2 regions of the Vibrio sp. 03_296 genome follow, and region 1 is predicted to be linked to the other one. Evidence: riboswitches for the same ligand, from Rfam matches in the RefSeq annotation. Region 1 holds a riboswitch; the other holds the start of a gene.
What was found. Region 1 has a riboswitch for lysine ahead of tet(35) (tetracycline efflux Na+/H+ antiporter family transporter Tet(35)). Riboswitches for the same ligand answer to the same signal wherever they lie in the genome.

Region 1 (4,480 bases):
CCACATAGAGAATCTCATCGGCAATCGGTGGTGGTGAACATAAAACCACTTTACGACAACCCGCGATTTGCGCAGGAACACCCAACATCAATACTGTAGAAGGCAGCGGTGCACTGCCACCAGGAATGTATAAACCCACTTTTTGTATCGGGCGAGTGACTTGTTCACACACCACACCCGGTTGTGTTTCGACTTTAATTGGCGTCGGTTTCTGAGCATTGTGGAACTTCGCGATGTTGGCGTAAGCCTGCTCAAGCGCCTGCTTCATTTTTGAAGTTAAGCGAGCAGATGCGTCTTCGATTTCTTGTTCTGTCACTCGAATTGATCCAGGTTTAACGCGATCAAACTTCTCCGTCAGTTCGATCAGAGCAGCATCACCTTCTGCTCTGACTTTCGCAATCACTTCTGCCACTGCAGCGGTAATACTCGCACCTTCAGTTATCGCTGGACGTTCCAAAATAGCGTCTTGTTGCGTCTCACTAAGAGATTGCCAAACAACCGTTCTCATGAGCCTTACTCCATCATTTTTTCAATTGGTAGAACAAGAATAGAGCTCGCGCCAAGTTCTTTGAGCTGTTCCATCGTTTCCCAGAATAGGTTTTCTGTACTCACCAAATGTACTGCCACTCGTTGTTTCTCTGCAGAAAGTGGTAGTACGGTTGGATCTTCCGCCCCTGGCAACAGTGCTTTGATCTGTTCTAGCTTATCGACTGGAGCATGTAGCATGATGTATTTGGATTCTTTGGCTTGCTGAACGCCTTGCATACGCGTTAACAGCTTCTCGATAAGCGCTTGCTTGTCTTGGGCAAACTCACCTGAACGTTGAACAAGTGTTGCTTTAGATTGGAAAATAACCTCTGCCTCTTTTAGGCCATTGGCTTCTAGTGTTGCGCCTGTTGAAACCAAATCAGCGATTGCATCCGCCAAACCAGCACGAGGCGCCACTTCAACTGAGCCTGTCAGCATACAGGTAGAGAAAGCCACACCTTGTCGATCCATATACGCTTTTAGTAGTTGTGGGTAAGTCGTCGCAATACGTTTCCCTGCAAGATCCTGAGGGCCATTGTATTTTTCATCTTTATCAATCGCGATGGACAAACGACATCCACCAAAATCTAAACGACTCAAGGTTTCAAATTGACAAGCATCACCAGTGGCTTTACGTTCTAGGCGCACTTCTTCCAGCACGTTTTCACCGATAAAACCAAGGTCGACAACGCCGTCCATGATCAGCCCAGGAATGTCATCATCACGAACTAATAACAGATCAATTGGCATATTTTCTGAGTGCACGACTAAACGCTCACCCATAATATTAAATTTAACGCCACACTTTTTTAAGAGCCCTTGGCACTCTTCACTCAGTCGGCCTTTTTTCTGAATTGCAATTCTTAAGCGTTGTGTTTGCATGACATTGTCCCTGTGCTTCAATTTGAAAATGATGAAAGTAAAAACTAAAAAACCCTCGAGAGATGTTGGTCTCCCGAGGGTTTAAAATCTGAATTTGATGATTTTCACCTCCGGGAGTTTCCTATCTCCCGGGTATGCGTACATCTCCCGAAAGACTAGACTGGGTGATGATGGTGATGAATGTTCATTACAAAATTACGCATACTTATATAAGCTCTTAGCTTGATTGCTTCGTTGATAACCACACTAACTAAGCTTCCCTTATTTTGCAACACTTTATTTTAAAAAATATCAATTTGTATAAGACAAATAAAAAGGGTAGCCGAAGCTACCCTTTCAAAGTTCATATAAATGAATATGTTACGCTTGTTGGCAAGACTCAATCTTTGCTTTTGACAACCAAGAGAGGATTGCACAAACGATGATGAATGCCATCGTTGCAGCCGCTAGTGAGAACATAACGGAAGCGGTCATACCCAATACAACGAAACCAATACAAGATACCAGTGCCACTGCAAGTGCATAAGGTAACTGAGTCGCTACGTGGTCAATATGATGACAACGTGCCCCCGTTGAAGAAAGAATCGTCGTATCAGAAATCGGTGAACAGTGATCACCAAAAACAGAACCCGCTAATACTGCACTTAGCATAGGAAGCATAAGAGCGATATCTGTCGCACCCGCCATATCACCCGCGATAGGTAGCATAATACCAAACGTGCCCCAAGATGTTCCGGTAGAAAACGCCATCAAACCCGAAAGCAGGAATAGAATCACAGGTAGCCAATGCGGGTTAATATTGCCTTGTGCCATTGTAGATAGATAACTACCTGTTTTCATATCACCAATAACAGAACCAATCGTCCAAGCGAAAATCAGAATAAGGATTGCACCAAACATCGATTTAGCACCGATCCATAAAGTGCGAGCAATTTCTGCAACTGGAAGACCTTGTTTGAACACTGTGAACAATGCCACAGCCAAACCAACCAGACCACCATAAATAAGCGATGTACCTACGTTGGTATTTTCGAAAGCACCAAGCAAGTCGAAAGCTTTACCATCTGCCGCAAGTGCTTGGCCACCGGTATAGAGCATTGAAGCAACCGTTGCAATAATCAAAGCAATGATCGGCATAACAAGATCTGTCACTTTACCTTTATCGCTTTCACGGATATCAAGCTCTTCGTCAATTTCATGCGCTTCTTTTAGGTCGGTATCAGCGTCATTGTCAAAGCCACGGCCTTGTGAAGCGGCAATTTCATGTTCACGCATTTTACCAATGTCTAAACCAAACCAAGCAACCGCAAACACCATTAACAAGGCGAAAATCGCGTAGAAGTTCATCGGTACTAAACGTAGATATGCGCCCAATGCGGAATATTCAGTGATGCCATGTGACACCAGAATACCGCCGATAATGGTCATGATGTACGCCCCCCAACTCGAGGCAGGCATCACCACACACATTGGAGCGGCTGTTGAGTCTAGAATATAAGCCAGTTTGGCGCGTGAAACATAAAAGCGGTCTGTTACTGGGCGAGAAATCGCACCCACAGCTAGGCTATTGAAATAGTCGTCTACAAAAATGAATACGCCTAAAAACGCTGCGAGTAATTTCGAGCCTCGCTTACTTTTCACTCGAGTCTGTGCCCATTCAGCAAAAGCTCGAGTGCCTCCAGAAAGAGTCAGTAGCGCAGTGGTCATACCCAATAACAACAAGAAACCAACAATACTCATATTCCAAGTATTGATGCCACCATCTTCAATAAAAACAGCTGACACTTTATCTGTAATATAAGCTGCCGCAGAGCCTACCGAATAATCATTCAGTAACACTGCACCTAGAAGAATACCGACACCAAGCGATACAAGCACTTTACGCGTTAAAATGGCGAGCGTCAGTGCCACTATCGGCGGTAAAAGTGAGATGGGAGATGTAGCAAAATCTATTAAATTCATGATCTTCAAAAACCAAAGTTTGGCTAGAGATCTACTGCAGACAAAGTAAACAGGATGTCCGTTACTTATGTTGAACTAAGCGACAGGGAAGTGAGCACTTCACCCAACCTACAGTAGCGCTCCATAGTTATAAGTTAAATACTATGGCAGTGTTGTTCCTTTCGGATGCAACCCCAGCAAACTGCTTTGATATGCAATTCACTTCGGCAATGGATACCTTTCACTATTATTCATTGGCATCACCCCAATAATAGTTACTCTTTACCATTGCGCCTCTACGTCGATAACAAATTCTTAACTATCTGCCGATTAAAAAACAACAAATAATCTAATTTATCGCATCAGGTAGCGGCTATTGTACTCATGATGCTCCTCATTGCAACAGATCTGTCTTAAGTTGATTAAATTTGAAAAATCAATATGAGACAGGTTTTCTATTACCATTTCATTAATCCATACTCTTTACGTCATGATACTAATAATAGAAAAAATGAGATCACAAACCACTTTTCATTGAACCATTTTGTTATAAAGCCATCTAACCATTCGTCAAATATTTTTGAGACAGTTTTTTGTTCATTGAAGGAATTGCTTCTACAACTTTCGTCTGTCTTAGAAATTTTATAATCATTCTTTTTTAATTTTTTTACTTTTAATATTGCTTATATTGTATTGCACGTTAATATTAGCATCGTAAGAATTAATCTAGTTTGTTTAATTTAATTCTCGGTATTATTAGACAATCGACTTAGCGAATATATAGGAAAGGTTATGTCTGAACTAACAAAAACTCTGTTGAACATTCGCAGCCTACGTGCGTTTTCTCGTGAACTTACTCTTGAGCAATTAGAAGAAGCTCTAGATAAATTGACAACTGTTGTTGCAGAGCGTCAAGAAGCGGAAGCAGAAGAACGTGCAGCGAAAGCTGAACAAGAAGCGAAACTAGCGGCTATCGCAGAACAAATTGCTAAAGATGGTATCGATGTCGAAGCACTAATCAGCGCACTTGCTGGCGAAACTAAAGTGAAGAGCAAAGGTAAACGTGCTCCTCGCCCAGCAAAATACAAGTACGTTGACACCAATGGTGAAGAGAAAACTTGGACTGGTC
Region 2 (4,480 bases), on a different contig from region 1:
TTTTTCAGCATCAACAACGCTTCGTGCAGTGAATACAAGCTGTTAACGGGGGCAGTATGATGATAACTGCGTTTTCCTTCCCCACTCCAATACCCTAACACTAAGCTTTGGTCTAAGAACCAGCTTTGCACGGGTGTTTTGCGTGATTGAATTTTCTCAATGGCGGCAGAAGAAAACGTCACAGGAGCAAGACCAGGGACACAAGACAGACATTTTTGACTACCGGAATACACAGCATCAAGTTGCCATTCATCGACTTTAAGCGGGATACCTCCCAGCGAAGTGACCGTATCAACAATCGTCAGCACACCATATTGTTTTGCTAATTTCCCCAATGTCTCCGCATCACTTCTTGCGCCTGTCGATGTTTCTGCATGAACAAAAGCCAAAATTTTGCTATCCGGATGTTGCGTTAAGGCCTGCTCGACCTTCTCAACCGAGACTGGCGTTCCCCATTCATCATCCACTAACACCGCCTCTCCACCAGCACGAATGACATTTTCACGCATGCGCTCACCAAACACCCCATTGCGGCAGACGATGACTTTATCTCCCGGCTCAATCAGGTTCACAAAGCACGCTTCCATTCCCGCACTACCTGGTGCAGAAACCGCAATGGTAAAATCATTCTCAGTTTGAAAGGCGTATTTAAGCAGTTGCTTGAGCTCATCCATCATCTGAATAAACAACGGATCCAAGTGCCCAACCGTTGGGCGGCTTAGTGCTTGTAGTACTTGCGGGGAAATATCAGACGGTCCTGGCCCCATTAAAATACGACGTGGGGGAATAAAGCTTTGAATTGACATACCGGCTCCTTGCTAAGTGTGAAAAAGGTTAACGGACAGCGTAATCGTTTTAATGCAAATTATGTTTCTCCACACTAAAGCAAACGAGCAACGACAGCAATTAGCCGACAGTCTTAGAGGTCAAACCAGTGTCACAAATTTGTTAATAAAAACTTTCAATCAAGATCGAATTAAGCGTTGACATTGGAGTGTGAAAAACGTTCAATGTTTAAGCTTTTTGCAGAAGAGGAGCACTGCCCAGGCAGATGTTTTGTGGAGCCGCAACTCCAACACAGAACATTCAGGGGGAGTAGTGCCGAGGTAGATCAAAATTGCAGGATTTGATCTGTCGGTTGACTTGGGTTGAGTCCCATCAACTGTCATCAGCTCAGCCTGATGAAGAGCTTCTGAGATGGATTTTCTGATTATTCAAACTGACCTCTCTAAACCGCTCTGCCCCTTTCCTCACCAAAACAAACATCGGATGTTGGATTACCAACGGTTAATATTTTTCGGAAGTCGTGGGAGAAATGCCGTGAGCGCATTGAATGTAGCGAAATTTGGTGGAACAAGTGTTGCAAACTTTGAGGCAATGAGTCGTTGCTCGGCCATTATTGAAAACAATCCAGAGACACGCTTAGTCGTAAGCAGTGCATGCTCTGGCGTCACTAACCTATTGGTAGAGTTAGCCAATGGTGTTCAATCACAAGAAAGACGCGCTGAACTTCTAGCCCAATTGGCTGAAATTCATGATGCGATTCTCAATCAATTGGAAGATGCCACCGAAGCGGCAGCAGAGGTGTATGCGATTCTTGATACCATTACGAGCCTTGCTGAAGCGGCATCCATTCAAGCCAGCAATAAACTCACCGACCACTTGGTCGCGTGTGGCGAGTTGATGTCGACCCATATTCTGGCCCAGTTGATGCGTGAACGCGGTGTCAATGCAGTGCGATTTGATATTCGAGAGGTGCTACGCACAGACGACAACTTTGGCCGCGCAGAGCCGGACGTGGCGAAGATTGCAGAGCTGGCGCAAGAGAAGCTTTTGCCACTTTGCCGCGATTACGTGGTAGTGACTCAAGGCTTCATCGGATCGGATGAGGAAGGCAATACCACCACCTTAGGTCGTGGTGGTAGTGACTACAGTGCGGCCTTGATAGCTGAAGGGTTGAAAGCAACCGGGTTAGAAATCTGGACTGACGTCCCTGGGATTTACACCACGGATCCACGCATCGCAGCGAAAGCCGCGCCAATTCCAGAAATCAGCTTTGCAGAAGCGTCTGAAATGGCGAACTTTGGTGCAAAAATCCTGCACCCTTCAACCCTCGTTCCAGCCCTTCGTCACGACATTCCCGTTTTTGTCGGATCGTCAAAAGAGCCAGAAAAAGGCGGTACTTGGATTCGCCACGAAGCTCAGAGTTCACCGCTTTTCCGTGCATTAGCGCTGCGCTGCAACCAAACCATGGTGACGTTACGCAGTGCGAAGATGTTCCATGCATACGGCTTTCTTGCCAAAGTGTTTGAAATTCTCGCGAAACACAAAATCTCCGTGGATTTGATCACCACATCAGAAATCAGCGTTTCCCTCACTCTAGACAAAACGGACACTTCTGGTGGGGCACCTGAGCTACCACAAGCCGCTCGTCAAGAACTGGAAGAACTGTGTACGGTCGAAGTTGAACACAATCTGTGTTTGGTGGCATTGATTGGTAACCATATGGAAACCAAGGGTTACGCTAAAGAAGTCTTCAGCACCTTAGGGGATTTCAATTTACGTATGATCTGCTACGGGGCAAGTGATCACAATCTTTGCTTCTTAGTCGATGCTCACGACTCTAAGAGCGTGATCCAAAAACTGCATCAAGATCTTTTTGAACGCTAAACATCGTTCTAAGATCACATTGATCCAAAGAGAAAAGGTCACATCGCTGTGACCTTTTCTTTTTCTCAACGCTGGCCAGTATCAGCCATTAATGTTTGGACCAAGCCATTTTTCGGCTTCCAGTAAATCCCAACCTTTACGCTCAGCATAGCTTTCCACTTGGTCTTGCTGAATTTGTGCGATGGCAAAATAACGCGAATCGGGATGAGAAAAATACCATCCTGATACCGAAGCTCCCGGCCACATCGCGTAACTGCTGGTGAGTGACATGCCAATGGTTTCTTCTACGTTAAGCAGTTCCCACAACGGCCCTTTCTCGGTGTGCTCAGGACAGGCAGGGTAACCCGGCGCAGGACGGATCCCCTGGTATTTCTCACGGATCAATTCTTCGTTTGAAAGGTTTTCGTCGGCAGCATAGCCCCAAATCTCTTTACGGACACGTTCATGCAGATACTCTGCAAAAGCTTCCGCTAGACGATCGGCAACCGCTTGAATCATGATCGCGTTGTAGTCATCCCCCTGTGCTTTGAACTGATCTGCGAGTTCACGCTCGTTCACACCACCCGTCACAGCAAAAGCACCGATCCAATCATTTTTGCCACTCTCTTTTGGAGCAACGTAATCTGACAAACAGTAATTCGCCCCTTTGGGTTTCTCCGTCTGTTGACGAAGATTGTGCAGCACTTTCGCTACTTGAGTGCGAGACTCATCGGTATAGACTTCAATATCATCGCCAACGCTTGCCGCTGGGAACAAACCACACATGCCACGCGCCTTGAGTAACCCCTCTCGTTCGATACGGTCTAGCCACTCGTTAGCATCTTCAAATAAACGCTTCGCTTCTTCGCCTACCTCTTCATGATCAAAGATGGTTGGGTATTTGCCCACTAGGGACCACGTGAGGAAAAATGGTGTCCAGTCGATGTATTGGCGCAACGTCGCCACATCAAAGTCGTCAAACACGTGCACACCTGGCTGGCTAGGTACAGGAGGCGTATAGCTTTGCCAATCAATCGCCACCTTGTTCGCACGTGCCGCTTCTAGCGTCACAGGCTTAGTACGCGGCTTCTTGCGATTATGCTGATCGCGAACCAACTCATAATCGGCCTGCAGGCGTTCAACAAAAGCAGGACGCAACTCATCAGAGAGCAACGAGGTACACACGCCGACTGCGCGAGAGGCGTTATTCACGTATACCACCGGATGTGAGTAGTTTTGTTCAATCTTCACCGCGGTGTGCGCCTTGGATGTTGTCGCGCCGCCAATAAGCAAAGGCAAGTCAAAGCCAAGACGCTCCATCTCTTTGGCTACGTGCACCATTTCATCGAGTGATGGGGTAATCAGACCAGAAAGACCGATGATATCGACTTGTTGCTCTTTCGCGACTTTCAAGATCTGCTCACACGGCACCATCACACCAAGATCGATGATCTCGTAGTTGTTACATTGCAGTACTACGCCAACAATGTTTTTGCCGATATCGTGTACATCCCCTTTCACCGTCGCCAATAAGATCTTACCGTTTGAAGAACCTGCTTGTTTTGATGCATTGATGAAGGGCTCCAAGTGAGCCACCGCCTGCTTCATGACGCGTGCTGATTTCACCACTTGTGGTAAGAACATTTTGCCCTCACCAAACAGATCGCCCACCACGTTCATGCCGTCCATCAGAGGACCTTCAATCACCTCCAGTGGTTTGCTGGCGTTTAAGCGCGCTTCTTCGGTGTCCTCGACAATGAACTCGGTGATCCCCTTAACCAAAGCATGCTCAAGACGTTTCTCGACAGGCCAAGTACGCCACTCCAGTGCC

Region 2: linked by a shared signal. The riboswitch ahead of lysC (lysine-sensitive aspartokinase 3) and the one ahead of tet(35) (tetracycline efflux Na+/H+ antiporter family transporter Tet(35)) in region 1 are both predicted to bind lysine.

Annotation. Positions count from the first base shown of each region.
Region 1 covers NZ_NPKW01000034.1:652-5,131, reverse strand. Annotated here, with positions in the region: gene hisD (histidinol dehydrogenase) at 1-508, opposite strand, end outside; gene hisG (ATP phosphoribosyltransferase) at 514-1,410, opposite strand; His leader region at 1,454-1,590, opposite strand; gene tet(35) (tetracycline efflux Na+/H+ antiporter family transporter Tet(35)) at 1,771-3,372, opposite strand; lysine riboswitch at 3,479-3,658, opposite strand; gene CIK04_RS02850 (H-NS family nucleoid-associated regulatory protein) at 4,144-4,480, shown strand, end outside.
Region 2 covers NZ_NPKW01000033.1:6,750-11,229, reverse strand. Annotated here, with positions in the region: gene CIK04_RS02750 (alanine--glyoxylate aminotransferase family protein) at 1-806, opposite strand, end outside; lysine riboswitch at 1,022-1,200, shown strand; gene lysC (lysine-sensitive aspartokinase 3) at 1,321-2,670, shown strand; gene metH (methionine synthase) at 2,752-4,480, opposite strand, start outside.